Regions from separate parts of the Lelliottia amnigena genome, predicted to be linked through region 4. Evidence: predicted binding sites of a transcription regulator. Region 4 holds the regulator's gene; each other region holds the start of a gene.
The links. The regulator PurR, encoded in region 4, represses purine synthesis genes. The targets are predictions, from matches to a motif close to CANGCAAACGTTTGCNTG.
Positions count from the first base shown of each region.

Region 1: gcvT (glycine cleavage system aminomethyltransferase GcvT) is a predicted target of PurR. The motif match lies at 4,116-4,133, and genes of this name have one in related genera.
Region 2: raiA (ribosome-associated translation inhibitor RaiA) is a predicted target of PurR. The motif match lies at 5,260-5,277, and genes of this name have one in related genera.
Region 3: pyrC (dihydroorotase) is a predicted target of PurR. The motif match lies at 5,658-5,675, and genes of this name have one in related genera.

Region 1 is NZ_CP077236.1:911,148-919,118, forward strand. Features, by position in the region: gene gcvP (aminomethyl-transferring glycine dehydrogenase) at 1-2,335, opposite strand, end outside; gene gcvH (glycine cleavage system protein GcvH) at 2,520-2,909, opposite strand; gene gcvT (glycine cleavage system aminomethyltransferase GcvT) at 2,934-4,028, opposite strand; gene ubiI (FAD-dependent 2-octaprenylphenol hydroxylase) at 4,455-5,657, opposite strand; gene ubiH (2-octaprenyl-6-methoxyphenyl hydroxylase) at 5,670-6,848, opposite strand; gene pepP (Xaa-Pro aminopeptidase) at 6,845-7,971, opposite strand, start outside.
Region 2 is NZ_CP077236.1:616,735-624,705, forward strand. Features, by position in the region: gene clpB (ATP-dependent chaperone ClpB) at 1-2,398, opposite strand, end outside; gene yfiH (purine nucleoside phosphorylase YfiH) at 2,528-3,259, opposite strand; gene rluD (23S rRNA pseudouridine(1911/1915/1917) synthase RluD) at 3,256-4,236, opposite strand; gene bamD (outer membrane protein assembly factor BamD) at 4,367-5,104, shown strand; gene raiA (ribosome-associated translation inhibitor RaiA) at 5,375-5,716, shown strand; Phe leader region at 5,820-5,945, shown strand; gene pheL (pheA operon leader peptide PheL) at 5,821-5,868, shown strand; gene pheA (bifunctional chorismate mutase/prephenate dehydratase) at 5,975-7,135, shown strand; gene I6L74_RS02920 (SMP-30/gluconolactonase/LRE family protein) at 7,132-7,971, opposite strand, start outside.
Region 3 is NZ_CP077236.1:3,452,389-3,460,359, reverse strand. Features, by position in the region: gene murJ (murein biosynthesis integral membrane protein MurJ) at 1-394, opposite strand, end outside; gene I6L74_RS16200 (Gfo/Idh/MocA family protein) at 516-1,439, opposite strand; gene I6L74_RS16195 (YceH family protein) at 1,442-2,092, opposite strand; gene rimJ (ribosomal protein S5-alanine N-acetyltransferase) at 2,102-2,686, opposite strand; gene mdtH (multidrug efflux MFS transporter MdtH) at 2,994-4,202, shown strand; gene grxB (glutaredoxin 2) at 4,265-4,912, shown strand; gene I6L74_RS16175 (lipoprotein) at 5,037-5,597, shown strand; gene pyrC (dihydroorotase) at 5,741-6,787, shown strand; gene dinI (DNA damage-inducible protein I) at 6,862-7,107, shown strand; gene bssS (biofilm formation regulator BssS) at 7,377-7,631, shown strand; gene solA (N-methyl-L-tryptophan oxidase) at 7,747-7,971, shown strand, end outside.
Region 4 is NZ_CP077236.1:3,687,120-3,695,090, reverse strand. Features, by position in the region: gene I6L74_RS17405 (MFS transporter) at 1-1,046, opposite strand, end outside; gene cydH (cytochrome bd-I oxidase subunit CydH) at 1,210-1,299, opposite strand; gene purR (HTH-type transcriptional repressor PurR) at 1,596-2,621, shown strand; gene punR (DNA-binding transcriptional activator PunR) at 2,640-3,551, opposite strand; gene punC (purine nucleoside transporter PunC) at 3,664-4,863, shown strand; gene cfa (cyclopropane fatty acyl phospholipid synthase) at 5,161-6,309, shown strand; gene ulaA (PTS ascorbate transporter subunit IIC) at 6,450-7,727, opposite strand.

The sequences.
Region 1 (7,971 bases), 1.7 Mb from region 4:
TCAGCCCTTCTGCGCCCATCATACGGATGTACATCCAGCTGATTGGCAGAATGGATGCGCTGCCAAACGGTGCCGCGGATACCGCGCCCTGACGGGTCAACATACCTTCAATCTGCACCACACTGTGGCCTGGAACAAACGGTGCCAGGTGCGCTTTTACGCCAATCGGTCCCATACCCGGGCCGCCGCCGCCGTGCGGGATACAGAAGGTCTTATGCAGATTCAGGTGCGAAACATCCGCGCCGATAAAGCCCGGAGAGGTGATGCCCACCTGCGCGTTCATGTTCGCGCCATCAAGATACACCTGGCCGCCGAACTGATGCACAATCTCGCACACTTCACGGATGGTTTCTTCGTACACACCGTGCGTGGACGGATACGTGACCATAATGCAGGAGAGTTTTTCGCCCGCATGTTCTGCTTTGGCACGCAGATCGGTCAGGTCGATGTTCCCGTTTTTGTCGCATGCGACGACAACGACTTCCATTCCCGCCATCTGCGCGGATGCCGGGTTGGTGCCGTGTGCGGAGCTTGGGATCAGGCAGATATCGCGATGACCTTCGTTGCGGCTTTCGTGGTAATGACGAATCGCCAGCAGGCCGGCGTACTCGCCCTGTGCGCCGGAGTTTGGCTGCATGCAGAGTGCGTCATAACCGGTCAGCTTCACCAGCCAGTCGGAGAGCTGGTTGATCATCTGATGATACCCTTCCGCCTGTTCTGCCGGGCAGAACGGGTGCAGCTCAGAGAACTCAGGCCAGGTAATCGGAATCATTTCTGCGGCGGCGTTCAGCTTCATGGTGCAGGAACCCAGCGGGATCATCGCCTGATTCAGCGCCAGATCTTTGCGCTCCAGAGAGTGCATATACCGCATCATCTCGGTTTCGCTGTGATAGCGATTGAATACCGGGTGAGTCAGAATCGCATCATCGCGCAGCATGCTTTCCTGAATAGAGCGGCTATCGTGCGCCACTTCTTTATCCAAGGCATCGACGTCAAGTCCGTGTGCATCGCCCAGCAGGACGTTAAACAGATTTTGCACGTCCTCGCGGGTGGTGGTCTCATCCAGCGTGATACCGACGGCGTTGAGAATATCGCTGCGCAGGTTGATCTCTGCGGCTTCTGCGCGCGCCAGCACACCGGCTTTATCCGCAACTTCAACACACAGCGTGTCAAAGTAATGGGCATGGCGCAGCTTCAGGCCTTTTTGCTGTAAACCGGTAGCCAGAATATCCGCAAAGCGATGAATGCGGGTCGCGATGCGCTTCAGGCCCACTGGACCGTGGAACACCGCGTACAGGCTGGCAATATTCGCCAGCAGTACCTGAGAGGTACAGATATTGGAGTTCGCTTTTTCGCGACGAATGTGTTGCTCACGCGTCTGCATCGCCATACGCAGCGCGGTATTGCCCGCGGCATCTTTCGACACACCGATAATGCGGCCAGGCATAGAGCGTTTGAATTCGTCTTTTCCGGCGAAGAATGCCGCGTGCGGGCCACCGTAGCCCATCGGCACGCCAAAGCGCTGCGCGGAACCGAAAACAATATCCGCGCCCTGTTTGCCCGGTGCCGTTAACAGCACCAGCGTCATAAAATCGGCCGCCACGCTGACAACAATTTTGCGGAATTTCAGCTCGGCAATCAGCGCACTGTAGTCGTGTACTTCACCGGTGGTGCCGACTTGCTGCAACAGCACGCCGAAGACATCCTGATGATCCAGCACTTTATCTGCATCATCGACAATCACGTCAAAACCAAAGGTTTCGGCACGCGTACGCACAACGTCCAGCGTTTGCGGATGCACGTCAGCCGCGACGAAGAAGCGGTTGGCGTTTTTCAGCTTGCTCACGCGTTTTGCCATCGCCATCGCTTCGGCGGCGGCAGTTGCTTCGTCCAGCAAAGAAGCAGAGGCGATGTCCAATCCGGTCAGATCCAGCGTGACCTGCTGGAAGTTCAGCAACGCTTCCAGACGGCCCTGAGACACTTCCGGCTGATAAGGCGTATAGGCGGTGTACCAGCCCGGGTTTTCCAGCATGTTACGCAGAATAACCGGCGGCAACTGCACTGGGGTGTAACCCATGCCAATGTAAGACTTAAAGCGCTTGTTGAGACCGGCAATGGCCTTCAGTTCCGCCAGCGCAGCAAATTCCGTTGTCGCCTCACCCACTTGCGGCGGCGTGGCGAGCTGAATGTCTTTCGGCACGATCTGGCCGATCAGTGCGTTTAACGAATCCGCGCCAACTGTCTTCAGCATCTCCTGCTGTTGCTGAGCATCCGGCCCAATGTGACGTTCAATGAAGGCGCCACGGTTTTCAAGCTGGCTTAAAGTCTGTGTCATGAGCGATGGTTCCTGAAACGTGCGGTGAATCGATGTAGAAATCGTGATTGTCTTGCCTTGATACGCTTAATCATTCGCGTTGCAGGAAGGCAGCGACGCTGCGAATCCTCAGGAGCTTACATGAGTAAGTGACTGAGATGAGCGAGGACGCCTACGCACCTGCAACGTGAAGGATGACGCGTATTTACTCGTTTTCTAGCAGAGCGGCATACGCCGTCGCATCCAGAAGCGCTTCCACTTCTGCTTCGTCAGCCGCGCGGATTTTGAAAATCCAGCCGTCGGTGTACGGGTCACTGTTCACCAGCTCCGGAGAGTCGCTCAGCGCATCGTTGACCGCAACGATTTCGCCGCTCACGGGTGCGTAGATGTCGGATGCGGCTTTAACTGATTCCGCTACCGCGCAGTCGTCGCCCGCACTGACGGTCGTGCCGACGTCCGGCAGGTCGACAAACACCATGTCACCCAGCAGCTCTTGCGCATGCTCGGTGATCCCTACGGTGTACGTGCCGTCGGCCTCTTTGCGCAGCCATTCGTGTTCTTTACTGTATTTCAGTTCTGCTGGCACATTGCTCATTGGAATTCTCCTGATAAAAAATGATTAGGCGACCGGCTTACCGGCGCGAACAAAAATCGGTTTAGTCACTTTGACCGGCATTTCACGATTACGGATCTGCACAATGGCGGTTTCGCCAATGCCAGCCGGAACGCGCGCCAGCGCAATGCTGTAGCCCAGCGTCGGCGAGAAGGTACCGCTGGTGATCATGCCTTCACGCTGATTGCCGAGCTCATCGGTAAATCGCACAGGCAGCTCGTTACGCAGCACGCCTTTTTCAGTCATCACCAGGCCGACCAGCTGATCGGTGCCTTTTTCGCGCTGCATCTCAAGCGCTTCGCGGCCAATAAATTCACGATCGGCAGGTTCCCACGCGATGGTCCAACCCATGTTGGCGGCCAGCGGAGAGACGGTTTCATCCATTTCCTGACTGTACAAATTCATGCCAGCTTCCAGACGCAGCGTATCACGCGCGCCAAGACCAGCAGGTTTGACACCGGCTTCCACCAGCGCATGCCAGAATTCGGCAGCTTTCTCGTTCGGCATCGCAATTTCGTAACCCGCTTCACCGGTGTAACCGGTGGTGGCGATAAACAAATCGCCCGCCTGCACGCCGAAGAATGGCTTCATGCCCTCAGTCGCGTGACGCTGCTCATCCGTGAATAACGTGGCGGCTTTCGCCTGCGCGTTAGGACCCTGAACGGCGATCAGCGACAGATCGTCACGAACGGTAATTTCGACGGCGTACTTTTCAGCGTGTTGGGAAATCCAGGAGAGGTCTTTTTCGCGGGTGGCGGAGTTAACAACGAGGCGGAAGAAATCTTCAGTGAAGTAATAAACAATCAGGTCGTCTATGACGCCGCCGGAGGCATTTAACATGCCGGAATAGAGCGCCTTGCCTGGGGTCTTGAGCTTAGCGACGTCGTTTGCCAGCAGATAACGCAAAAACTCCCGGGTGCGGCTCCCGCGCAGATCGACAATGGTCATGTGCGACACATCAAACATACCGGCGTCGGTGCGCACGGCATGATGCTCATCGATTTGTGAGCCGTAATGCAGCGGCATCATCCAGCCATGGAAATCCACCATGCGTGCACCGCATAACGTGTGTTGTTCGTATAAAGGAGTTTGTTGAGCCATCTTGTCCTCGTTGAATAAGCAGGGCTATCTTGTGTTTCGCATAAAAATCCATCACGAAACCCGGCGTTGGCATCACGCCTGGACGCCGACGCAAACGTTCTCTTTTACCTGAACTTACCACCGAAACCAGGGATTAACCATAAGGTAAAACGGGTCATCACATTAGCTTATGACTAAAAAACACCAAAACGACAACAGAACGATTCACTGGATAAATGCAATTAACGCCGAGTAAACGCAATGTAATGGCCGAGTTATTTAGATAAGAGTGATATTTAATGCGGAAAAAGATGGCGATTTCCCATCATGAAAAAAACGCGAGATTAGATAATCTAATGCGAATTAGGGTGTGAAATTAGAATATTTCAAATGAGAGAAATGTCCCGGCTCAGAAGCCGGGAAATGAAAGTGTGATGGGGGTCTAACTTAGCGCAGCCAGTCTGGCAGATCGTTCAACCCCATCGCCTGACGAAGCAGTTGGGGTTTTACACCTGGAAGAGTATCGGCCATTTTCAGACCCAGATCGCGAAGCAGTTTTTTGGCGGGGTTATCGCCTGCAAATAGCTCGCGGAATCCCTGCATACCCGCCAGCATCATCGCGGCACTGTGCTTGCGGCTGCGCTCGTAGCGGCGCAGATAAAGGTGCTGACCAATGTCCTTCCCTTCACGATGTAAACGACGCAGCTCTTCGATGAGCTCAGCGGCATCCATAAAGCCCAGGTTAACGCCCTGTCCCGCTAAGGGATGGATGGTATGCGCAGCATCACCCACCAGCGCCAGACGGTGCGCCGCAAACTGGCGCGCATATCGGCCAGTCAATGGGAACACCTGGCGCTCGCTTTCAAGCGCACACAGACCCAGGCGGTTATCAAACGCCATGCACAGCGCCTGGCTGAATTCTTCCAGCGTCGCGTCCTGCATCTGCTGGGCTTTCTCCGGGATCAACGACCAGACAATTGAACACAGATGCGGATCGCTCAGCGGCAGAAACGCCAGAATGCCGTCATTATGGAAGATCTGACGCGCTATGCCACCGTGCGGCTCAGCGGTACGAATCGTCGCGACCATCGCGTGATGACGGTAATCCCAAAACGTCAGTGGGATATCCGCTTTATTTCGCAGCCAGGAGTTCGCACCATCTGCGCCAACAACCAGACGCGCCGTTAGCATCTCGCCACTCTGCAACGTAATGAAGGCTTCGTTCTCACCCCAGGCGACTTGCTGCACCTGTGCAGGCGCTAACAGCGTAATATCTGCGCTGTGCTGCGCTTTTTGCCATAGAGCATGATGAATGACCGCATTTTCGACGATGTGACCCAGATGGCTGTAGCCCATGCTTTCGTCATCAAACGCAATGTGACCAAAGCTGTCTTTGTCCCACACTTCCATCCCGTGATAACAGCTTGCGCGAAACGCCGTGATATCTGACCAGACGCCAAGACGCGTCAGCAGCTTTTCGCTGGCGGCGTTGATGGCCGATACGCGAAGTTCAGGCGGTGCGTCCGGGGCTACGGGCTGCGGTGGCGTGCTTTCAAGAACGGCAACGCGCAGGCCGCTTCCCTGCAAACCGCAGGCTAAAGCCAGCCCAACCATTCCGCCGCCAACAATGGCAACATCAACATTCTGCACTGAGTTAACTCCTTAACGCGCGACCCAACCAAGAGTCCGCTGCGCCAGCACGTTACGTGCCGGAATGAATAGTTCCATCGCCATCAGCCCCGCATTGCGCCCGGCAACCAGCGGTGCCCAACGGTTTGCGAAAAGATGCACCAGGCCATCGGTGACGCCAATAGTGGCCTCTTTGTCTGTCTGGCGACGCTTCTGATAGTGGCTGAGTATGGCATAGGCACCGTAATCATTGTGATCTCGCCACGCCTGTGCCAGCGTCTCTGCCAGGCTCATCACGTCGCGTAAACCCAGGTTAAATCCCTGTCCTGCAATTGGATGCAGCGTTTGCGCGGCATTGCCGACTAAGGCGACGCGATGGGAAATGGATTGCGATGCAGTGGTCAGCGCCAGGGGGTATGCGGAACGCTGTCCCGCATGGGTGATACGACCAAGCCGCCAGCCAAATGCTTTTTGCAGCTCGTCGCAAAAACGGGCGTCAGACCAGGTCATCACCTCGTCAATACGGTCCAGCGCGTGACACCAGACCAGCGAACTGCGTCCGTCCGACATCGGCAGCATCGCGAGGGGGCCGAACTCAGTAAAACGTTCGAACGCACGCCCCTGATGGGCGACAGCGGTAGAAACATTCGCAATCACCGCCGCCTGACCGTAAGGCTGCTGATGCCATTCAACGCCACACTGGGTGGCCAGCGCGGAGCGAGAACCATCAGCAGCGACCAGCAGTTGCCCTTCGAGCGTGTCGCCATTATCAAGCGTAACGCTGACGCTATCCTGGCTACGGGTAAAACTGGCCACCCGCGCTGGGCAGTGCAGCGTGACGCCAGGCGCATCCTGCAATAAGCGGAATAAACGCAGGCCAACGTCATGCAGCTCAACGACATGCCCCAGCGCGTCAATGCGGTAATCCTGCGCATCCAGCGTCACGAAACCAGCATGGCCCCGGTCGCTGACATGAACGGTGTTGATTGCGGTTGCACGGTCGGCGATGGCTTGCCAGATCCCCACGCGTGCGAGTTGCTGGCAGGTGCCTTGCGCCAGCGCAATCGCTCGGGCGTCAAAACCCGGGTGCTCAGAAACCTGCGGGGCAACCGCTTCGACAAGATGCACGGGCAATTGCCCCTCGGTGAGCTTAGAAATCACCAATGCCAGCGTCGCGCCAGTCATGCCACCACCCACAATGATGACACTCATGCGCGTGCCGCCGCCATCAGCGCTTCGATATCGTCTGCCTTTTTCACCACTTGCGCAGTCATATTTTCGTTACCGGTTTCGGTAATGACGATGTCGTCTTCGATACGGATGCCGATGCCGCGATACTCGGCAGGCACGTCAGCATCCGGGGCGATGTAGAGTCCCGGTTCGACGGTGAGCACCATGCCCGGCTCAAGCGTCCGCGAGCGGTCAGGCCCGTAGCCGCCGACATCATGCACATCCAGCCCCAGCCAGTGGCTCAGGCCGTGCATAAAGAATGCGCGGTGCGCGTTATCCGCAATGAGCTCATCAATGTCGCCGTTGAGAACACCGAGATTCACCAGGCCTGTGACCATAATGCGCACGACTGCGCCCGTCACCTCCTGAATCGACGTGCCGGGGCGGAACAGCGTTAATGCAGTTTCGAGTGATTCCAGAACGATGTCGTAAACGGCTCGCTGCGCAGGGGTAAATGTGCCGTTCACCGGGAAGGTACGGGTGATATCACCGGCATAGCCTTTGTATTCGCATCCTGCATCGATCAGCACTAAATCGCCGTCGCGCAACGCACTTTCATTTTCCGTGTAATGCAGAATGCAGCCATTTTCACCGCCGCCCACAATGGTGTTATAGGACGCAAAGCGCGCGCCGTGGCGGGAAAACTCGTGAAGGATTTCGCCTTCAAGCTGATATTCGAACATGCCCGGACGACATTTTTCCATCGCGCGGGTGTGGGCCAGCGCGCTGATTTCGCCCGCACGACGCATGGCCTGTAACTCTTCTGACGATTTAAACAGGCGCATTTCATGAACTATAGGACGCCAGTCGGTGAGCGATGCGGGCGCAGATAAATTCTGACGCGACCCTTTGCGGAGTTTATCCAACGCAGTGAAAACGATATCGTCCGCGTATGCGTACTCACCCTGCGCGTGGTACACCACATCCAGACCGTTGAGCAACTGATAAAGCTGTTCGTTGATTTCGCTAAAGGCCAGCGCGCGCTCTACGCCGAGTTTTTCGGGAGCGGCATCCTGACCTAAGCGACGACCAAACCAGATTTCTGCAGTGAGATCGCGAACACGATTGAACAAAACGCTGTGGTTATGGGTGTCATCGCTTTTTA
Region 2 (7,971 bases), 1.4 Mb from region 4:
GCGCATCGTCAGAGATGTGGATTTCATAGCCACGATCTTCAAGACGTTTATACAAACGCTGCAACTGGATCTGAGCAATAGAAGCAATGTGTTTCTCACCCAGAGGGTGGAAGACCACAACTTCATCTATACGGTTAATGAATTCTGGACGGAAACTGTGGCTCACCACGCCCATCACCAGATCTTTCATATGGCCGTAATCAAGTTCGCCGAATCGTTCCTGAATCAAATCGGAACCCAGGTTCGAGGTCATAATGATAACCGTATTACGGAAATCGACCGTTCTCCCCTGCCCATCCGTCAGTCGACCATCGTCCAATACCTGCAACAGGATATTGAAGACATCCGGATGTGCCTTTTCCACTTCATCCAGCAGGATGACGGAATAAGGGCGACGACGCACAGCTTCTGTCAGATAACCGCCTTCTTCATAACCCACATATCCCGGAGGTGCCCCAACCAAGCGCGAGACGGAATGTTTCTCCATAAACTCCGACATATCGATACGCACCATCGCGTCATCGCTATCAAACATGAAGTTCGCCAGCGCTTTACACAGTTCCGTTTTACCCACACCCGTAGGTCCAAGGAACAGGAACGAACCAATAGGACGATTAGGATCAGACAATCCCGCGCGGCTACGGCGAATAGCATTCGATACCGCTTCGACAGCTTCATTCTGACCAATCACCCGATGATGCAGATCATGCTCCATACGCAGCAGTTTATCGCGTTCACCTTCGAGCATGCGGGCGACAGGAATGCCGGTCCAACGAGCCAGCACGTCGGCAATTTCGACATCGGTTACTTTGTTACGCAGCAGCCGCATCGTTTTACCTTCAGACTGCATGGCAAACTCGAGCTGTTTTTCCAGCTCAGGAATTTTGCCGTACTGCAGCTCTGACATTCGTCCCAGATCGCCTACGCGACGAGCCTGTTCGATTGCAATTTTCGCCTGCTCAAGCTCAGCCTTGATAGTCTGCGTTCCAGAAAGTGACGCTTTCTCCGCTTTCCACTCCTCTTCTAACTCGGAATACTGGCGTTCTTTGTCGTCCAGTTCCTCATTAAGCATATCAAGGCGTTTTTTACTCGCGTCATCTGACTCTTTCTTCAGCGCCTGCTGTTCCAGCTTAAGCTGAATGATTCGGCGATCCAGCCTGTCGAGCTCTTCCGGTTTCGAGTCTATCTGCATACGAATGCTGGATGCGGCTTCATCAATCAGGTCGATGGCTTTATCCGGCAGCTGTCTGTCGGCAATATAGCGGTGCGACAACGTTGCCGCCGCGACAATCGCCGGGTCAGTAATCTGCACATGATGGTGCAGCTCATAGCGCTCTTTCAGGCCACGCAGAATAGCAATGGTATCTTCAACTGTCGGCTCGGCGACAAATACCTTCTGGAAACGACGCTCAAGTGCTGCATCTTTTTCGATGTACTGACGGTACTCGTCAAGCGTGGTGGCACCCACGCAGTGCAATTCACCGCGTGCCAGAGCGGGTTTGAGCATATTGCCCGCATCCATGGCGCCATCGGCTTTACCTGCCCCGACCATTGTGTGCAGTTCATCTATAAACAGAATGACATTGCCTTCCTGTTTCGACAGATCGTTCAGAACCCCTTTCAGACGCTCTTCAAACTCACCGCGGTATTTCGCACCGGCCACCAGCGACCCCATGTCCAGCGCTAAAACACGCCGACCTTTCAAGCCCTCTGGCACTTCACCGTTAACAATTCGCTGCGCCAAACCTTCGACGATGGCGGTTTTACCCACACCTGGCTCACCGATCAGCACCGGGTTATTTTTGGTGCGGCGTTGCAGCACCTGGATGGTTCGACGAATCTCTTCATCACGACCAATGACCGGATCGAGTTTGCCCTGCTCGGCACGTTCGGTCAGATCAATGGTAAATTTCTTCAAAGCCTGACGTTGGTCTTCGGCTCCCTGGTCATTCACGCTATCACCTCCACGCATTTGATCAATTGCCTGACTCACGTTGGCGGTTGTGGCTCCGGCCGATTTCAACAGATCGGTCAGGGTGCCGCGTGATTCAAGCGCAGCCAGAACGAAGAGTTCTGACGAAATAAAGTTGTCCCCACGTTTTTGCGCCAGCTTGTCGCAAAGATTCAGTACACGCACCAGGTCCTGTGATGGCTGTACGTCACCACCGGTACCTTCTACCTGCGGCAAACGACTCAGTGCCTGATCGATGGCTGTGCGTAACTGGCCAGCATTAATGCCAGCAGACGTGAGTAAAGGACGTATCGATCCCCCTTCCTGATTCAGCAAGGCACTCATTAAATGAAGAGGTTCGATAAATTGGTTGTCGCGCCCCAGTGCGAGTGACTGGGCGTCGGCGAGAGCAAGCTGGAATTTATTGGTAAGACGATCCAGACGCATAACTCCTCCCATAACAGGTCAAATTTGCTACTGGAGATTAAATGAGGTCATCCCTCAATTATTCAAGGTTAATGACCTGAATTATGCGAAAAGAAAACGGCGCGTGCCGGATCGTCTTGATTCTCTAGGTTATATCAGCCAAATGAAACTTGCCATACGACCCGTGGTGTTGTCGCGACGATAAGAGAAAAAATCACCCTTTTCTGTGAAGGTACACCGATCGCCGCCGAAGATTTGCGTGATGCCGACATTGTTTAAGCGCTGGCGAGCCAGTTGATAAATATCAGCCAGATATTTATCCCCTTTGACCTGAAACGCACTCGCCGCCTGCGCATCTTGTGCAATGAATGCGTCCCGCACTTCAGGGCCGACTTCAAAGGCCAGTGGACCGATGGCCGGACCAAGCCAGGCAATGATGTTCTCCGGACGATCTGCAAAACATGCCACGGTCTCTTCCAGAACGCCAGCACACAGCCCACGCCATCCGGCATGCGCTGCTGCAACTTCTGTACCGGCTTGATTGCACAACAGAACGGGCAAACAGTCCGCAGTCATAACGGCACACACTGTCCCGGGAGTATTACTGTATGAAGCATCCGCACGTTTTGAGGTATAGGGCTCGCCCGTTAACGTCAATACGTCAGTGCCATGCACCTGCTCAAGCCAAACCGGTTTTGAAGGCAGATGCCCCGCCGCAAACATCCGCTTGCGGTTTTCGTCAACATGGTCAAGGTTATCGCCGCAGTGCGCACCTAAATTCAGTGACTCCCACGCATCCTGACTCACGCCGCCGATTCGGGTAGAACTACAGGCAGCCACACCCTTAGGCAGTGGCCACTCCGGGACAATGAGTTTGGTCATAACCAGTCCACTTTATCCTTATGCTCTTCAAAATCTGCACGCATCGCTTCGATGAGCTCGACCATATCCTGAGGAATTGGCGCATGCCATTCCATCTCGATGCCCGTAATGGGGTGATACAGACGCAGCATCGTGGCGTGCAAAGCCTGACGATCAAATTTACGCAGCGTGCTGATAAACTCTTCAGAAGCCCCTTTCGGTGGACGCGGACGTCCGCCATAAACCTGATCGCCCACCAGCGGATGCGTAATGTGTGACATGTGCACACGGATCTGGTGAGTACGGCCCGTTTCCAGACGCAGACGCAAACGCGTATGAATGCGGAAATGTTCCATAATGCGGTAATGCGTTACCGCGGGTTTCCCCATCGGGTGCACTGACATATGGGTGCGTTTGGTCGGATGACGGCTAATCGGTTCTTCTACCGTTCCGCCTGAGGTCATGTGACCAATCGCGACCGCTTCATATTCACGGGTGATTTCACGCAGTTGCAATGACTCCACCAGCCGCGTCTGCGCGGGAACGGTTTTTGCGACGACCATCAAACCGGTTGTGTCTTTATCCAGACGATGCACGATGCCTGCGCGCGGCACATCGGTAATCGGCGGATAGTAATGGAGCAGCGCGTTCAGCACTGTACCATCAGGATTGCCAGCGCCCGGGTGGACAACCAAGCCGCGAGGCTTATTGATCACCAGAATGTCATCATCTTCATAGACAATGGTAAGCGGGATATCTTGTGCTTCAAAACGCACTTCTTCATCAATTTCAGCATTGATGGCGACCACTTCCCCACCTAACACTTTCTCTTTTGGCTTGTCCCAAACTTTGCCGTTAACCAGCACGCGCTGGTCAAGAATCCATTCTTTTATGCGTGAACGCGAATAATCAGGGAACATTTCGGCCAAAGCTTGATCTAAGCGTTGACCGAGCTGATTTTCGGAGACTGTTGCGGTGAGTTCTACTCGTTGTGCCATAGACTGCTTCTTCGTTTAACGTTGGGTTTTACGGCTTTGCCGTATAATATAGTGTGCTATTGTAGCTGGTCTTAATCGGGAGCAGGAAAGAGATTCTCCCGGACAAACATTTGAGGAAAGTCAAAACGTCATGACGCGCATGAAATATCTGGTGGCAGCGGCCACGTTGAGCCTGGCTTTGGTGGGCTGCTCCGGTTCAAATGAACAGGTCCCTGACAATCCGCCGAATGAAATCTATGCGACTGCTCAGCAAAAACTCCAGGACGGTAACTGGAAACAGGCCATAACGCAACTGGAAGCGCTGGATAATCGTTATCCATTTGGTCCTTATTCCCAGCAGGTACAGTTAGATCTTATCTACGCCTACTACAAAAACGCCGATCTGCCGCTGGCTCAGGCAACAATTGATCGCTTCATGCGTCTGAATCCGACTCATCCTAACATTGATTACGTCATGTATATGCGTGGCCTAACCAACATGGCGCTGGATGATAGTGCCCTGCAAGGTTTCTTCGGTGTGGATCGTTCTGACCGCGACCCGCAGCACGCACGCGATGCCTTCAACGATTTCTCAAAACTGGTACGCGGATATCCAAACAGCCAGTACATCACCGATGCGACCAAGCGTCTGGTGTTCCTGAAAGATCGTCTGGCTAAGTATGAATACTTCGTAGCCGAATACTATACCCGCCGTGGTGCATGGGTGGCAGTGGTGAACCGCGTAGAAGGAATGCTGCGTGATTACCCTGATACTCAGGCGACCCGCGACGCGCTGAAGCTGATGGAAAATGCCTATCGCCAGATGCAGATGAACGCTCAGGCAGAGAAAGTGGCGAAGATCATTGCCGCGAACAGCAGCAATACCTGATTGCTTTACGCCATGCAAAACGGCAGCCCATGGGCTGCCGTTTTTTTTAATCATTTCATCGCTTGTTAGGGCGATCTAGCCCCGACCAATCCTATCAACTATGGCTGCAAATCCGCACTTCGACAAGCAAAAAGACGCGTGTTCCTGTCGAGCCTCACAAAAAAGGTTCCCTGACAAAAAGTGACAAAAATACGTGATTTAGATCACACATTTTGACATTGGGAAAGGTATGCTGGAATCACTAAGACGGAAAGACAAGAGGTAACTTTTATGACAGTGAACATTACCAGTAAACAAATGGAAATTACTCCGGCAATCCGCCAGCACGTCGCAGACCGTCTCGCCAAACTGGATAAATGGCAAACACACCTGATTAACCCACATATCATTCTGTCTAAGGAACCGAAGGGTTTTACCGCTGATGCAACTATCAATACTCCTAACGGCCATCTGGTCGCCAGCGCTAAACACGAAGATATGTACACGGCTATCAACGATTTGATCAACAAGCTGGAACGGCAGCTCAATAAAGTGCAACACAAAGGCGAAGCCCGTCGCGCCGCTACATCGGTGAAAGACGCAAGCTTAGCGGAAGAAGTTGAAGAAGAGTAATCCTTTAAATTGAGTGTACCGCCAACGCGCCTTCGGGCGCGTTTTTTATTGACAGAATGAAAACAGTACGGGTACTTTAGAGCTATCACTCACAGGATGAATTCATGAAATATACCCCGTTTTTCTTCGCATTCTTTTTTACCTTCCCCTGAATGGGAGGCGTTTCGTCGTGTGATAAAGAATGCGAAGACGAACAACAAGGCCTCCCAAAACGGGAGGCCTTTTTTTATGATAACAATAAACGAAATAGGCAACGCTATGACATCGGAAAACCCGTTACTGGATCTGCGAGTAAAAATCAGCGCGCTGGACGAGAAACTACTGGCACTGCTGGCAGAACGCCGTGCGCTTGCAGTCGACGTGGGTAAAGCCAAGCTGGATTCCCACCGCCCGGTGCGAGACATCGATCGTGAGCGTGATTTGCTGGAACGCCTGATTCAGCTTGGTAAAGCCCATCATCTTGATGCGCACTACATCACTCGCCTTTTTCAGCTCATCATCGAAGATTCCGTTCTCACCCAGCAGGCGTTGCTGCAACAGCATTTGAATCAAACTAACCCGCACTCAGCGCGCGTGGCCTTCCTCGGGCCAAAGGGTTCGTATTCCCATCTTGCTGCACGCCAGTATGCGGCACGTCATTTCGAAGAGTTCATTGAGAGCGGTTGCGCAAAATTCGCCGATATTTTCAATCAGGTCGAAACTGGCCAAGCTGATTACGCCGTCGTCCCGATTGAAAACACCAGCTCCGGGGCGATAAACGATGTCTACGATCTGCTCCAGCACACCAGTCTGTCACTGGTTGGTGAGCTGAATATCCCTATTGATCATTGCGTTCTGGTTTCGGGTTCAACCGATCTCAGCCAGATCAACACGGTCTACAGCCACCCGCAGCCGTTCCAGCAGTGCAGTCAGTTCCTGAATCGCTATCCGAACTGGAAAATTGAGTACACCGAAAGTACCTCAGCAGCGATGGAAAAAGTCGCACAGGCTAATTCGCCAACCGTTGCGGCGTTGGGCAGCGAAGCCGGCGGTGCGCTGTATGGATTGCAGGTACTGGAGCGGAACCTGGCAAATCAAACGCAAAACATCACCCGCTTCGTGGTCCTGGCGCGCAAAGCCATTAACGTATCTGAACAGGTGCCTGCCAAAACGACGCTGCTCATGGCAACGGGTCAGCAAGCCGGTGCGTTGGTTGAAGCGCTGTTGGTTCTGCGTAACCACAATCTGATCATGACCAAGCTGGAGTCCCGTCCAATCAACGGAAATCCGTGGGAAGAGATGTTTTATCTCGATATCCAGGCCAACCTGGAGTCCGCGTCCATGCAGAAAGCCCTGCGTGAACTGGGTGAAATCACCCGTTCAATGAAGGTGTTGGGCTGTTATCCAGGCGAAAACGTGGTGCCGGTCGATCCCGCTTAACGTTCGATAAAGCGGATTTTCTTCATTCCTGCCACGTTGACTGGCAGGGTGAAGATCGCGCCAGAAAGTGGATATTCAGCCACCTCTTCAGCGTCCATATTCTCCCGCGTCGTCGTGATAAACAGCGTTTTCATGTCATCCCCACCAAAGCAGACCATCGTCGGACAACGCACCGGCAGTCGATATTCTTCCAGCTGTTCACCCTGGGGTGAAAAACGGGCAATACGCCAGCCGTCGAACAGCGCACTCCAGTAGCACCCTTCAACGTCCATCGCCGCACCGTCAGGTATTCCCTCTCCCTTTTCAAACCGGCGAAAGTCTTCACGCGTACCCGGTTCACCGTGTTCATTTAACGGCGTACGGTAAATCACGCTATTGGGCGTATCCGAGGTAAACATCCATCCGTGGTCCGGGCTAAACGCCAGGCCATTATGCCCGTGGATATCACACTGAATAACGTGAGGGGTCAGGTCGTTATCAATACGCATCAGTATTGCGCCGTTATAATCCCCCGGCCCCCAGAATGTCCCTGCATAAAAACGCCCAAGATGATCGGTCCCGCCATCATTAAAGCGTGCCAGCTGAGGATTGGAGGGGTTGTCGCAAACTTTGCGCTGGAGCAAACCTTGTTTGTCAGCAAGCCAGATCGCATTACGCATTGCCACGATAAAACCGCCCTTTTCGCGTAATGCAAAACACCCGACCTCTTCGTGGAAAGACAGCACAGAGTGAGCAGCCGTCGGGAGATGATACCGATGAATCTCACCTTCCAGAATATCCGCCCAATAGAGTGCATTCTCGCACTCACTCCAGGTAGGGCATTCAGGTAAATGCCC
Region 3 (7,971 bases), 230 kb from region 4:
GCAGAAGTTGCGTCGTCAGCGCAAATTTATCCGCCGTGTCGGCAAAGCCCGGTGCCGTCACCATAATGACCCACGGGGCGGCCAGCATCCCAACAACCGTCACGATCGCCAGCGCCAGCGTCAGCAGACCCGAAACATAGGAGACAAACACGCGGGTGGCGTCTTCACCCTGCTTGCTTTTGTATTCTGCCAGGATCGGGACAAACGCCTGGGAAAATGCGCCTTCTGCGAAAATACGGCGCAGAAGATTGGGTAATTTGAATGCCACAAAAAAGGCGTCGGTTGCCATGCCTGCACCAAAGACCCTTGCCACAATCGCGTCACGGGCAAAACCCAGCACGCGAGAAAACATGGTCATCGAGCTGACGGCCGCCAGCGATTTTAATAAGTTCATTAACGTGAATTTCCACTACCACACGGCAAAACGCCTGCAATGCAGGCGTTAAAAGAAGCGCTTAGTCTACCCGTATTTATGCGAATTACTATCCGCAGATGCGACGGGGATTAAACCGTTTTCATTCGGTCATCGCCTCGCGCCAGAGCTTTTCAATGATGCGCTGGGCCATGATCGCCTGTTCACCCGACGTTTCAGGAACCGTCTGATTTTGTACGCACTCAATGAAATGACGCGCGCATCCGGCAAAGCCGCGCTGCTCGAGCGTACTTTGCCAGCTGGCTATCGGACGGGTCAGCACGCCGCTGCCCTTTTCTTCACACCATTCCCGCATATCGGTGATGTCATATAACGCGCCATCGGTCACGGCCTGTACCGATTCGCGCTGGCTTCCCGCGCGACGGTGCATGCTGGTCGTCACCTGCACATGGTCCACAGAAAAATGGTGTTCGGCATACACCATCTCCCCTTGATCGTTGGTTTGCAGCGTACCGCTGTTGAGTTGAGCGTTACCGCCGGCCAGCCACAGCGCGGTGTCGATCACATGCAGATAGTCGTCCAGCAGCGTAAAGCGCAAATCGTTCGGGCCAATACTGTCGGTGCGATGCTTATCCATACGCAGCGACGCCGCGCTGCCCAACTGGGCTTTTAAATCCTGATAGACCGGCGAGAAGCGACGATTAAACCCGACCATGAGCGTCAGGTTTTTACGCGCAGCCAGCTCAATCAGCCGCTCTGCATCCGACACGTTTTCCGCCAGCGGCTTATCGACGCAGACATGAACGCCGGCGTTTAAGAGTGCAGTCACGACCTGATAATGCGTTGCCGTGGAGGTGTGGACAAACACCGCATCGCACTCGCGCGCCAGATCGAGCAGAGAAACGGCGTAAGGCATCCGCCAGGTTTCACATATTTGCAGTGCTTTCGCCCGCGTGGGAGACCATGCTCCCGCCAGCGTCCAGTCCGATGCGGCACCCAGAACGGGTAGCCAGGCTTTTTGCGCGATACCACCCAGCCCAACAACACCAATGCGTAGTTTCGTCACGGTTATTCTCCTAAATGTGCCAGCAAGGAATCCAGGCGCTGCTTCAGCTCCGCCACTTCCATTTCGAGCGCGTCAACGCGGGCTGTCAGCGATTCGTCATCGGCGGGCGCCACAGCCTCCACCACGTTGACCAGCGTTTCAACATCCCCACTAAACAAATGCATAAAGCGGCTTTCACGTTTACCCGGTTCTCGTGGCAGACGCATGACAAAGGGGCCGTCTTCACGGGTAGAGAGATTCTCCAGCGTGTTCTCCACTTCCTGCATATCGCTGAATTCATGCATTCTCGAGGCGCGAGAGCGCAGTTCTCCCGGCGTTTGCGCGCCGCGCAGCAGTAACGTTGTGACGATCGCGACCTCGGCGGAGGTGAACTTGAGGTCGCCAAACTCGGAATTGCAAAAACGCTGCTCATATTTGGTGACGCGATTGCCGAATCCGCTGACGGTACGCAGATAATGGCGTTTTACCAGCGCATCCAGATGATCCTGAACATCGTGTTCGCTCAGGTTGAGCACCGGTTCGCGATTGGATTTTTGGTTACAGGCCAGGGTGACAGCATTTACCGACAGCGGATATTGCTCCGGCGTCGTCACCTGTTTTTCCAGCAGACAGCCAATGACGCGCGCTTCCGTGGCGGTTAACTGATATTTCATCTTTTATCCTTATCGACCTGCGGTCCAGTCTTTGGTGGTTAACGCCGTCAGCACGTGGTCACGCCACTCGCCGTCGATCAGCAAATACGATTTTGCATAGCCTTCTTTTTCAAATCCCAGACGCGCCAGCAGATCGCCGCTGCGCTGATTGTGCGGCATGTAATTGGCCATGATGCGATGGATATGCTGCGTCCGCTGCATGTAGCGAATGGCAGAGGTGAGCGCTTCAAACATCAGTCCCTGCCCTTGCCATTTTTGACCAATGGAGTAGCCGAGATAACAGGCGTGAAACGATCCGCGCACCACGTTAGAAAAATTGGCGATCCCGATGATTTCTTTTTCTTCAGGGTCTAGTAATGCGAAATAAAAAGCCGTTCCCTGCTTATGAAACTCGGCAATCATATTCAGTCGCGCCTGCCAGCCAGAAGGAAAGCAGTGACTTTCATCCCTTACGGGTTCCCAGGGTTTTAAAAACTGGCGATTTTCGGCGTAATAATCCGCCAGACGCCAGGCATCACGTTCATGCACCAGACGAACGACCAGTCTGTCTGTTGTCAGGCGCACTTTTGGCACGTTACTGCGATAGCCAAACATCGATACCACTCCTTCCCGTCACATCAACCCTATTACCCGTTAGCTTTACTATACCTGCGCCTGTGCCTTCTGTGAAAACAGTGACATACCATTTTTCGTTGAATTCACAAAATTCGATGAAAAAGCTGAATCAAACCACCCTTTTGATAAAAAAATATTGTCGCAAGCAGGGGTGGGAAAACGCGCGTCAACACCGCAGAATATTAGCGTGCTCACCTTTCTCTACACCGACCCATTCAAACTGCATCACGGCGTGGCTAACGCAGCGGCAGCCTGAAGACTCTGTGTACTTTTCCCTGGAGGGAAAATGTCCCGCGTATCACAGGCCCGTAACCTCGGTAAATATTTCCTGCTCGTCGATAACATGCTGGTTGTGCTGGGCTTTTTTGTCGTCTTCCCGCTGATCTCCATTCGTTTTGTGGATCAGATGGGCTGGGCGGCGCTAATGGTCGGCATTGCGCTGGGTCTGCGGCAGTTTGTACAGCAGGGGCTTGGCGTTTTTGGTGGGGCGATTGCTGACCGCTTCGGCGCAAAACCGATGATTGTCACCGGCATGCTGCTGCGTGCGGCGGGCTTCGCCACCATGGGTATTGCACACGATCCCTGGCTGCTGTGGTTTTCCTGTTTTCTCTCCGGTCTCGGCGGCACGCTGTTTGACCCACCGCGTACCGCGCTGGTCGTGAAATTAATTCGTCCGCGACAGCGCGGCCGTTTTTTCTCGCTGCTCATGATGCAGGATAGCGCGGGCGCGGTTATTGGCGCACTGCTGGGAAGCTGGCTGCTGCAATATGATTTCCGCCTGGTCTGTGCGACGGGTGCCGCGCTGTTTATCCTTTGCGCTGCGTTTAATGCCTGGCTGCTGCCGGCCTGGAAACTCTCGACGGTCAAAGCGCCCGTGCGGGAAGGGCTGGGCCGCGTCATGGCCGATAAACGTTTCGTGACTTATGTGCTGACGCTGACGGGCTATTATATGCTGGCCGTGCAGGTGATGCTGATGCTGCCAATTATGGTGAACGACATTGCGGGCTCCCCTGCCGCCGTGAAGTGGATGTATGCCATCGAAGCCTGTCTGTCACTCACCCTGCTTTACCCCATCGCGCGCTGGAGCGAAAAGCGTTTTCGTCTGGAACATCGCCTTATGGCCGGCCTGCTGGTGATGACGCTCAGCATGATGCCCATCGGTTTAGTGAACAGTCTGCAACAGCTTTTCGTGCTGATTTGTACCTTTTATATCGGCTCGATTATTGCTGAACCCGCCCGCGAAACGCTCGGTGCCGGGCTTGCTGACCCACGCGCTCGTGGCAGTTATATGGGGTTCAGCCGCCTCGGGCTGGCGCTCGGCGGCGCGCTTGGATATGCCGGCGGCGGCTGGCTATTTGATTCCGGTAAGGCCTTGAATCAACCCGAATTACCCTGGGTGATGCTCGGCGTCGTGGGCTTTATTACGCTTATTGCCCTGTGGTGGCAATTTAGCCCAAAGCGAAGCGCGAGCGGTATGCTTGAGCCAGGGGCTTGATTTGAAACATGCTTTTTTCTCCGCCATACTAAAGACTGTTGATCACTAAATGGAGGAGAAACGTGAAGCTCTACATCTACGATCACTGTCCGTTCTGTCTGAAAGCCCGAATGATTTTCGGCCTGAAGAATCTCCCGGTTGAGTTAGTCACGCTGCTGAGTGACGACGAAGAGACGCCCATCCGCATGATTGGCAAGAAAATGGCGCCAATCCTGCAAAAAGACGACAGCCGCTATCTCCCCGAAAGCATGGACATCGTCCACTATGTCGACAAACTTGATGGCGCGCCTTTGCTCACCGGTAAACGCAACCCGGCTATCGAAGAGTGGCTACGAAAAGTGAACGGCTACGCCAATCGGCTGCTCATTCCACGTTTTGCCACTGGTGCTTTTGATGAATTTGCCACGCCGCAGGCGCGTGCCTATTTCGTTGCGAAAAAAGAGGCTGCCATCGGTGATTTTGCCGAACACCTTTCTCACTCGCCGGGCCTAATCAAAAATATCAGTGACGACTTGCGCGCACTCGATAAGCTGATCGTGAAACCAAATGCTGTGAATGGCGAATTGTCGGAAGATGATATTCACCTGTTCCCACTGCTGCGTAATTTGACGCTGGTGGCAGGAATTAACTGGCCGTCGCGCGTCAGCGATTACCGCGACAATATGGCGAAGCAGACACAAATCAATCTGCTTTCCTCGCAGGCTGTATAGCGTCATCAGGGCGGGAGCCCCTCCCGCCTCTTTGATTATCAGTTTTTTCTGCTGGTCTCATGGATATCACCCTGACATACTGACGCGTCAGGACAGAAGCGCCGATATCATGTTGAGGAACCCCATGAAAAAGTTTGTCATTGCTGCTGCGTTTGTTATCAGCGGCCTGCTGGTGGGCTGTAACCAGCTTACTCAGTACTCCGTCAGCGAGCAGGAAATTAATCAGGCGCTGGAAAAACATAACAATTTCTCGAAAGACATCGGCGTGCCCGGCGTCGCCGATGCCCATATCGTTCTGAATCAACTGGTCAGCCAGATTGGACGCGAAGAGCCCAACAAGGTGACGTTGTCAGGTGATGCAAAACTGGATATGAACTCGTTGTTCGGCAGCCAAAAAGCGAATATCAAGCTGAAGCTCAAAGCCTTGCCCGTCTTCAACAAAGAAAAAGGGGCAATTTATCTGCAGGAGATGGAGATCGTCGACGCCGTCGTCACGCCGGAAAAAATGAAGCCGGTTCTCCAGACGCTGATGCCCTATCTGAACCAGTCTCTGCGCAATTATTTTAATCAGCAGCCAGCCTATGTTCTCAGCGAAGACAAGAGCAAGGGCGAAGCGTTAGCCAAGAAATATGCCAAAGGTATTGAAGTAAAACCGGGTGAAATCATCATCCCCTTCACCAATTAATCTCTGAGAGCGCCGATGGCGCTCTTTTTTTTGCACATTTGTTTTACGGAAATGTGTGCAAACGAAAACGTTTACGCCTATGATTTGTGTCCGGCAAAAACAGCCATCCTTATGACTGATTCCTGATAAGCCGGAGCATATCAATGACTGCACAACCCCAGGTTCTGAAAATCCGCCGCCCTGACGACTGGCATATCCATCTGCGCGATGGCGATATGCTCAAAACCGTTGTGCCCTATACCAGCGAACTCTATGGCCGCGCCATTGTAATGCCTAATCTGGCTCCACCCGTTACCACCGTCGATGCGGCTATTGCCTATCGCCAGCGCATTCTCGATGCAGTTCCGGCGGGCCATGATTTTACCCCGCTCATGACCTGCTACCTCACCGACTCGCTCGACCCGAATGAAGTCGAGCGCGGATTCAACGAGGGAGTGTTCACCGCAGCTAAACTGTATCCGGCCAATGCCACCACTAACTCCAGCCATGGCGTTACCCATATTGACGCCATCATGCCCGTGCTGGAACGCATGGAAAAACTGGGGATGCCGCTGTTGGTTCACGGCGAAGTGACGCACGCCGAAATTGATATTTTCGATCGCGAAGCCCGTTTCATCGACTCTGTAATGGAACCTCTTCGTCAGCGCCTTCAGGGCCTGAAAGTGGTGTTTGAGCACATCACCACTAAGGATGCCGCGGAATACGTGCGCGACGGTAATGCATTGCTCGCCGCGACGATCACCCCGCAGCACCTGATGTTTAACCGCAACCACATGCTGGTCGGCGGTGTACGTCCGCATCTGTATTGCCTGCCGATCCTCAAACGCAACATCCATCAACAGGCTTTGCGTGAGCTGGTCGCGAGTGGTTTTACCCGTGCGTTTCTGGGGACAGATTCAGCTCCGCATGCGCGACATCGTAAAGAGGCAAGCTGTGGCTGTGCTGGCTGTTTCAACGCCCCTACCGCGCTGGCAAGCTATGCCACGGTCTTTGATGAGATGGGCGCGCTTGAGCATTTTGAAGCGTTTTGTTCGATCAATGGCCCCCGTTTCTACGGCCTGCCGCTCAATGACACTTTTATCGAACTGGAACGTAAAGAGAGCCAGGTCGAAGAATCTATTGCGCTGACGGATGACACCCTGATCCCGTTCCTGGCGGGTGAAACCGTTCACTGGACGGTTAAACGCTAAATATTTATCGCCCCCTGTTGTAAGCGCCGCTTAATGCCTGTATAAATAAACAGTACATTACACAGGGGGCATTTATGCGTATTGAAGTGACCATCGCCAAAACAACCGTCTTGCCTGCTGGCGCGCTTGATGCGTTGGCGGGTGAGCTATCCCGTCGTATCAATGATAATTTCCCCGACCAGGCCGGAGCCGTAACCGTGCGTTACGCCACAGCCAATAATCTCTCCGTCATTGGCGCAGCGAAAGACGATAAAGAACGCATTACCGAGATCCTCCAGGAAACCTGGGAAAGCGCCGACGACTGGTTCATCACAGATTAATATTGCTCCCTCATTGTTTTTCTTTGCCGGGTCGCCCCGGCTTTTTTTCATCTCATTTAAATAAGTTCAAATTAATTGCTTATCTTCTTAAAAAATCGTGAATGAGACGGCGTTTTAATGTTCAAACATTCTTAAAAAGCGCAAAAATGTGTTGCGACCTGTTTATTTCACCTGCATAACCTGTATTTATTGGTATACTGAAATTGCTTCAGAAAAACACGCATTGAACCTCACAGCCGTTGTCTTTAAACACGCATTAAGGGGTTATGATGGAAAAGAATAATGAAGTCATTCAGACCCATCCACTTGTTGGTTGGGACATCAGCACTGTAGATAGCTACGATGCGCTGATGCTGCGTTTGCACTACCAGACCCCAAATCAACCAGACCGCCACGACGCGGAAATTGGACAGACGCTGTGGCTAACCACGGACGTTGCACGTCAATTTATTTCTATTTTAGAAGCAGGAATTGCAAAAATAGAATCTGGCGATTACCAGGAAAATGAGTATCGTAGGCATTAAATACGCCCAACATTCACTCAACAGGCACCCATGTGGTGCCTCATTTATTTCACCCTTGTATAAGCCTGCCATATTAATTACTCTGCAAACCAAAGTACTGGTTTAAGAGACTCTCATGAAATACGACTTGATTATTTTAGGCAGCGGCTCCGTAGGTTCTGCAGCCGGATATTACGCCACTCAAGCGGGCCTTAACGTGTTAATGATTGATGCCCATATGCCTCCCCATAAAGAAGGCAGCCATCACGGTGATACCCGCCTCATTCGCCACGCTTACGGTGAAGGGGAACGCTATGTTCCGCTGGTGCTGCGTGCTCAAACGCTCTGGAATGAGTTGGCT
Region 4 (7,971 bases):
ATCACCGCGCCCCCTGCCGCTGCACCCAGCGCATTGCCCAGGTTAAACGCCCCGATATTCACGGAAGATGAAAGCCCAGGTGCTTCGTGCGCCACTCGCATGACACGCATCTGCAACGGCGGTACCACCGCAAACGTCGCAGCACCCCATACCACCATGGCGATAGCAGCACCGAACTCGTTACGAGCCAGCCAAGGAATGGCGACCATGATGACGATGAGCAACGTCAAGAATCCTTTCAATGTACCGCTCACTGAACGGTCCGCCAGTTTGCCGCCCAGGTAGTTGCCGAGGGTGAATCCCACACCAATCAACACCAGCATTGCCGTTACAAAGAACGGTGTGGCATGCGTAATGTCGTGCAGCACGGGCGAAATATAGGTATAGAGCGTAAACATCGCTCCAGCGCCCAGTACCGTCGTCAACAGCGCAGACAGCACCTGCGGACGGAGCAGAACCGACAGCTCTTTGCGCACATCCGGACGCTCGCCCGCTCCGCCTTTCGGCAACGAGAAGAACAGCGCGATCATCGCCACGACACCCAGCATCGCTGTCGCAAGGAAAGACATACGCCAGCCGATGACTTCACCCAGCCAGGTGGCCGCCGGCACGCCGCCAATATTCGCAATCGTTAGCCCCATAAACATCGTGGCGACCGCGCTGGCCTGCCTATGTTTGGGTACCACGCTTGCGGCCACTACCGATCCTAAACCAAAGAATGCGCCGTGGTTGAGGCTTGTCAGAATGCGCGACAACAGGAGGGTGGTGTAGTCCGGAGAGAGCGCCGAAAGCACATTACCCAGCGTGAAGATGGCCATCAGAAAAATAAGCGCATTACGACGCGCGCGATGGGAAAGCAGTAACGTCATCAGGGGTGCGCCGATCATCACGCCAATGGCATAAGCACTGATCAGCATGCCCGCCGCAGGAATAGAAACGTCAACCCCTTTAGCGATGACCGGTAAAAGCCCCATTGGGGAAAACTCGGTGGTGCCGATCCCAAATGCGCCAATCGCAAGGGCCAGCAGTGGAAAATTGATTTTCATTCATTAACTCCGGATACTGTGCCTTTACGCGACACAGAAAAACATGCCGAAAGCATGACAGCAATCACAAAAAATGAGAAGTTAACAAATTGGCAAAAGATTATTGTCGGGAGAGTAACAATGAAAGGAAGAAAACGAGGGAGAAGGCTCTCCCCCGCCTGAATCAGTGCAGAATAGCTGTAAAACTTGCCGCAACAATCAAACCCAGCACGATAATCGTGGTCGTTAACGAAAACTTAAGATCGGTATTCATCAATTTTTCTCCTTTTAATCCCCACATGAAAAGTGAGCTTGCTCATTTTTACACAGTTTACCTCAAAAATCTTCCTGGATTTAGGCTGATAACCTTTTTTGCGCTTCCCCTTTTCATCAAGATAAGACAAAATTCCACGCTAAATTTATAAGCGTACCGGCCACTGACCCCCTCCTGACGTCCTGTGTCGTTTTCCCGGCGTATCGCAATTCAATTTGCGAGATTAGGGTGAGAGAAGGCAAACGTTTACCTCTCAATTTATCAGGAGCTTAGGATATGGTCTGGAGTGACAGCTAATGGCAACAATTAAAGATGTAGCGAAACGCGCAAACGTTTCCACTACAACCGTATCACATGTAATTAACAAAACCCGTTTCGTGGCGGAAGAGACGCGCAACGCCGTTTGGGCTGCAATCAAAGAATTGCACTACTCACCGAGCGCCGTTGCTCGCAGCTTGAAAGTGAATCACACCAAGTCAATTGGTCTGCTGGCGACCAGCAGTGAAGCGGCCTATTTCGCCGAAATTATCGAAGCGGTTGAGAAAAACTGCTTCCAGAAAGGCTATACCCTGATTCTGGGAAATGCCTGGAACAGCCAGGAAAAACAGCGCGCTTACCTGTCGATGATGGCGCAAAAGCGCGTCGATGGCCTGTTGGTCATGTGTTCCGAATATCCAGAATCCGTGCTGTCGATGCTCGAGGAGTATCGTCATATCCCAATGGTGGTAATGGATTGGGGTGACACGCGCGCAGACTTTACCGATTCCGTTAACGATAACGCCTTCGAAGGCGGTTACATGGCTGGCCGTTACCTGATCGAACGTGGTCATCGCGAGATTGGTGTCATCCCCGGCCCGCTTGAGCGCAACACCGGAGCTGGCCGCCTGGCGGGCTTTATGAAAGCCATGGAAGAAGCGCTGATTACCGTCCCGGAAAACTGGATTGTACAGGGCGACTTTGAGCCAGAATCGGGCTACCGCGCGATGCAGCAGATTGTTTCGCAGTCACATCGTCCGACAGCCGTGTTCTGCGGCGGTGATATTATGGCAATGGGTGCGCTTTGCGCAGCCGATGAGCTGGGTTTACGCGTCCCGCAGGATATTTCCGTGATCGGGTATGATAACGTGCGCAACGCTCGCTACTTTACTCCCGCACTGACGACGATTCATCAGCCGAAAGACTCCCTGGGTGAAACGGCGTTCAACATGCTGATGGATCGTATCGTCAGCAAGCGTGAAGAGTCTCAGTCAATTGAAGTCCATCCGCGTCTGATTGAACGTCGCTCCGTCGCTGATGGACCGTTCCGCGATTACCGTCGTTAATCGTTTCTACGGGGCCGGTTATTCCGGCTCCCGTAGCCACTCTCTGTTCAGCGTTTCACTATCACCTAAATAGTCCAGCAACCAGGCCAGCGCAGGCGACATATCGTTTTGCTGCCATGTCAGGCAGCAGGCCGCGACCGGAAACGGATTTTCAAGCTCGAGCGCCACCCATTCTCCGCGATCGATCCGTGGACGCGCGAAATGCACAGGCACCATCCCCACACACAACCCAGCCGACAAACAGGTTGCCGACGATTCCCAGTCTGGCGCGACGACCCGCCGCTGGTTATCAAGCAGCCAGGTGATGCGTTTTGGCAGCGATCGTGACGTATCCTCCATCACCAACGACGGCCAGTTGCGCAACACGTCATCACTCAGTGGGCCTTCAATCGTTGCCAGAGGATGATCGCTTGCCACCACGCAGCGCCAGCTCAATGTTCCCATGTCCCGAAAGGCATAGCGGCCCCCGACGGGAATGGCCTGTGTCGCGCCGATCGCCATCTCCACCCTACCGTCGGATAACGCATCCCACACGCCATTAAACACTTCCTGGGACACGCGAAGTTCCACATCCGAGAAATGGCGATAGAAATCGACTACCATCTGCCGCGTCCGTTCAGGTTTAACGATGTTATCCACCGCAATCGAAAGATGGCCGCGCCAGCCATTGGCAATCTGCTGGCACTGTTCACGCGTGATCATCATTTTTTTGATAACAGATCGGCCTTCTTTCAAAAACCATACGCCAGCGGGGGTCAGAACGACATCCCGATGACGGCGTTCGAACAAGGGAACCGCCAGCCACTCCTCCATCTGACGTACCGTATAGCTGACGGCAGACGGTACGCGATGCAGTTCTTGCGCGGCTCCGCTAAAGCTACCATTTCGGGCGACAGCATCCACAACTTCTAATGAATATTCAGACCACATTTTTTGCCTGCAAAATTTTTGAACGCAACCGCCAAATATTAGCGTTTCACAAGCCAGATTGCACTCCCTACACTCTGCGCCAAAGTACACCTGCCTTCATTAGGAAATGACAATGCAACCCAACAACGGATTCTTAGTCTGGCTCGGCGGTTTGAGCGTGCTGGGCTTTTTAGCCACCGACATGTATTTGCCGGCGTTTGCCGCGATGCAGGAAGACCTGCAGACACCTGCTGCCGCGATCAGCGCAAGCCTCAGCTTGTTCCTGGCCGGTTTTGCCTTCGCACAGCTGCTGTGGGGACCGCTCTCTGACCGTTATGGCTGCAAACCTATTCTTCTTCTCGGGTTAACCATCTTTGCGCTGGGATGTCTGGGCATGCTGTGGGTGCGTGATGCAACCTGGCTGCTGGTACTGCGCTTTGTACAGGCGTTTGGCGTGTGTGCTGCCGCGGTGACCTGGCAGGCGCTGGTCACCGACTACTATCCCGCATCGCGCGTTAACCGTATTTTTGCGACCATCATGCCGCTCGTGGGGCTTTCACCGGCTCTGGCGCCGCTGCTCGGGAGCTGGATTCTGGTGCATTTTGACTGGCAGGCGATCTTTGCCACGCTGTTTATCATCACCCTGGCTCTGATGCTGCCCGCGTTTGCGCTTAAGCCCGCTCAAGCCAAGCCGGTCGGGAACAATGCGACCCGTGTCACCTTTATGTCACTGCTGCGTTCCCGCGCTTATCGTGGAAATGTGCTGATTTACGCGGCCTGTTCCGCGAGCTTTTTTGCCTGGCTCACTGGCTCACCGTTTATTCTGCACGACATGGGTTACACCCCGGCAGTGATTGGCCTGAGCTACGTGCCGCAGACCATCGCGTTCCTTGTCGGCGGCTATGGCTGTCGCGCAGCGCTGCAAAAATGGCAGGGGCAACAGATGCTGCCCTGGCTGTTGGTGCTGTACGCACTGAGCGTTATCGGCACCTGGGCTGTCGGGTTTATTCCAAACGTCGGCCTGGCTGAAATCTTAATTCCGTTCTGCGTGATGGCCGTCGCCAACGGCGCTATTTATCCGATCGTGGTTGCCCAGGCGCTACGTCCGTTTCCTCATGCAACGGGTCGTGCTGCGGCGTTACAAAACACGCTGCAATTGGGTCTGTGTTTCCTCTCAAGCCTCATTGTTTCGGCATTGATCGCCACGCCATTGATGACGACCACCAGCGTGATGCTGGTGACGGTCGCGCTCGCCGCACTCGGTTATCGCATGCAAGTTTCAGCCACTGAAAATATGCAAGATGGAACGGCGGTAGAATCGTCACAAGCATAGTCGTGGACGTAATTATCTGATTTACGAGTGATTAGGCTGCTAACAACTTTCAGTTGAATGCGTGATTTTTGAAGCCTATACTAAATTTGGTTCATATAATTACGATAAATATTATCTGTTAACGGGAGCCGGAGTGCTCCCGTTTTACCATGGAAGGCTTTTCGGCAAGGGTTATCTCCCTTCCTCTGTTCTACGTCGGATACTAGCCTCACGGATAATTCCGTGAGACTTCTCACAAACCATAAAAAGCGGCTACGCTGTTTGAAGGTTCTGATCACATCAGGTGATGGAGAAGCTATGAGTTCATCGTGCATAGAAGAAGTCAGCCTTCGGGACGACAATTGGTCCCGAATAGTGAGTGAGTTATTGAGTCGCGCGGGCATTACCGTCAATGGGCCCGCCCCTTCTGATATTCAGGTCAAACATCCCGATTTTTTTAAGCGCGTGTTACAGGAGGGATCGCTCGGATTGGGCGAAAGCTTTATGGACGGCTGGTGGGAGTGTGAGCGGCTGGATGTTTTTTTCAACAACGTGCTGCGCGCCGGCCTTGATAGGCAACTCCCTCACCATCTGAGAGACACTTTACGCATCGCCTCCGCCCGCCTGTTTAATCTGCAAAGTAAAAAGCGGGCGTGGATTGTCGGGAAGGAACATTACGATCTCGGTAATGACCTGTTCACGCGGATGCTCGACCCCTTGATGCAGTATTCTTGCGCTTACTGGAAAGACGCCTCAACGCTTGAGGAGGCACAGTTAGCCAAACTCCACCTCATCTGCGAGAAATTACAGCTGCAACCCGGCATGCGCGTGCTGGATATTGGCTGCGGCTGGGGAGGACTGGCGTATTACATGGCCAAAAATTACGGTGTCAGCGTGGTGGGCGTGACCATTTCTGCAGAACAGCAAAAAATGGCTCAGGACCGCTGCGAGGGTCTGGACGTCACCATTTTATTGCAAGATTACCGTGACCTTGACGACCAGTTTGACCGCATTGTCTCTGTTGGGATGTTTGAACACGTCGGCCCCAAAAATTACGATACCTATTTCGCGGTCACCGATCGCAATCTCAAGCCAGACGGCGTGTTCCTTCTCCACACAATCGGTTCCAAAAAAACGGACCATACTGTCGATCCGTGGATCAATAAATACATTTTCCCGAACGGTTGTCTCCCCTCGGTCCGTCAGATTGCGAAGGCCAGCGAGCCTCATTATGTGATGGAAGACTGGCATAATTTTGGCGCGGATTACGATACCACGTTGATGGCCTGGCACGCTCGCTTCCAGGCCTCCTGGCCTGACATTGCTGATAATTATTCAGATCGTTTCAGGCGGATGTTTAGCTATTATCTGAACGCTTGCGCGGGAGCTTTTCGCGCCCGGGATATCCAGCTGTGGCAGATTGTGTTTAGCCGGGGTGTAGAGCACGGTCTGCGCGTGCCGAGATAGTTATCACGCGTATAAGGCACAATTGAAAAATCCGGAAATGGTGAGCATTTCCGGATTTTTTTGCCGTTTGAACGGTGAGCGTTTTGTTCCTCACCGTTCATACCTGCCGACAAGACGTTGACCGACCGGTCATCAAGGCATTAGCTGAAGATGCGTAAAATATAATCCAGAATAAGGGATGGAAGGGTAAAGTCAGGGTCAGCGAATGTCACACCGTGAGCGCCCAGCTGAGAGAAAATCGGCAGCGTAAGAGCAGGCAATACGCATAACAACAAGCCGTTAATTCCACTGGCAATCACTGCCCCTCGGAAACCACCGGTTGCATTACCAAAGATAGCCGCCGCGCCCCCCGTAATAAAGCTTGCCATGATGCCTGGTACGATAATAGGAAGGCCTATGACCGGGAAAATTAAGATACAAACCAGTTCAACAATAAAGCTTATCAGGAAACCGATTAACGTTGCGTTTGGCGCTTTGGTGAAGAGCACCATGACATCAACGGCAGGTACGGCACCCGGGGCGAACACGCGAGCAAAGCCTTTAAAGGCGGGAACGATTTCGGCAGTAAACAGATTCACACCCGCTTTAGCCAGATAGAGACCACAGGCAAAAATAGCGGATTGCTCAAGAATAAAGATAACAACGTTTTTATCACCTGCACCTGGACCGTAAACCATTGTCATCGCATCTTTGACTTGAGGCTGGGTCGCAAATAAACATGAGATAAGCAGTAAGACCAGCATAGTTAATAGCGTGGCGATATTCGGCTCACGAATAAAATCAAATTTATTACTGATTTTCAAGTGTTCGGTATCAGTACTCTTGTTACCAAACCATTTCCCCATGTATGAGCCAATAATATAAGACGAGATGGCCGCATGTGAAATGGCATACTCATCTGAACCGATAATTTCACGGCTAAAGCGATTAAGAATAAAAGGTGATACCGCCATGTAAGTCCCGATCAGCACTGAACATATCATCACCATTTGGTAATTACTGAATCCAAATTGCATTAATACTGCAGTGAGCGCAAAAGCCATAAACAAGACGAGATGCAAGGAAAGATAAATAAATTTAAAGCGCGTGAATCGCGCCAAAATAATATTAAGTATCATTGAAAAAAGAAGAATAAGCGCTGCTGTCGCCCCTAACTTATCAATTGTCGCGGCCATGATCGCTTCATTGCTGGGGACCACACCCACGATATCAAAAGCTTTTGAGAACAGTGAACTGAACGCTGTCAGCACTTTCATTAAAATGCTGCCGCCCACTTTTATCATTGTAAAGCCAATAAAAGAAAGCGCCGTCCCGGTTATCAATCTTGATACCGATGCCTTTTGGAATAACAAACCAAGAAATGCCACAATTGCTATTATTACGGCGGGCGTTTTCACTAGCCCTAATAGTATATCCATTATCGAATCCCAGTCAGATATTGTATGCCCATGGCGAGCGTTTTATAAGAAACTCAAATCACCAGCATACTAGCACTACTCAGAATGGGTTAAGTGATAACCAAATCACAAAAGAAACGAAGTTACCCATAAAATAAAATATTGTTTCATTTTAATTGTTATGAATTGGTTTCCAAACCAGAAATTAGCGTTATAAATTTGTAACTGCCATTCTAGTCGAGTGAAATTGTGCTTTTAGCTGAAG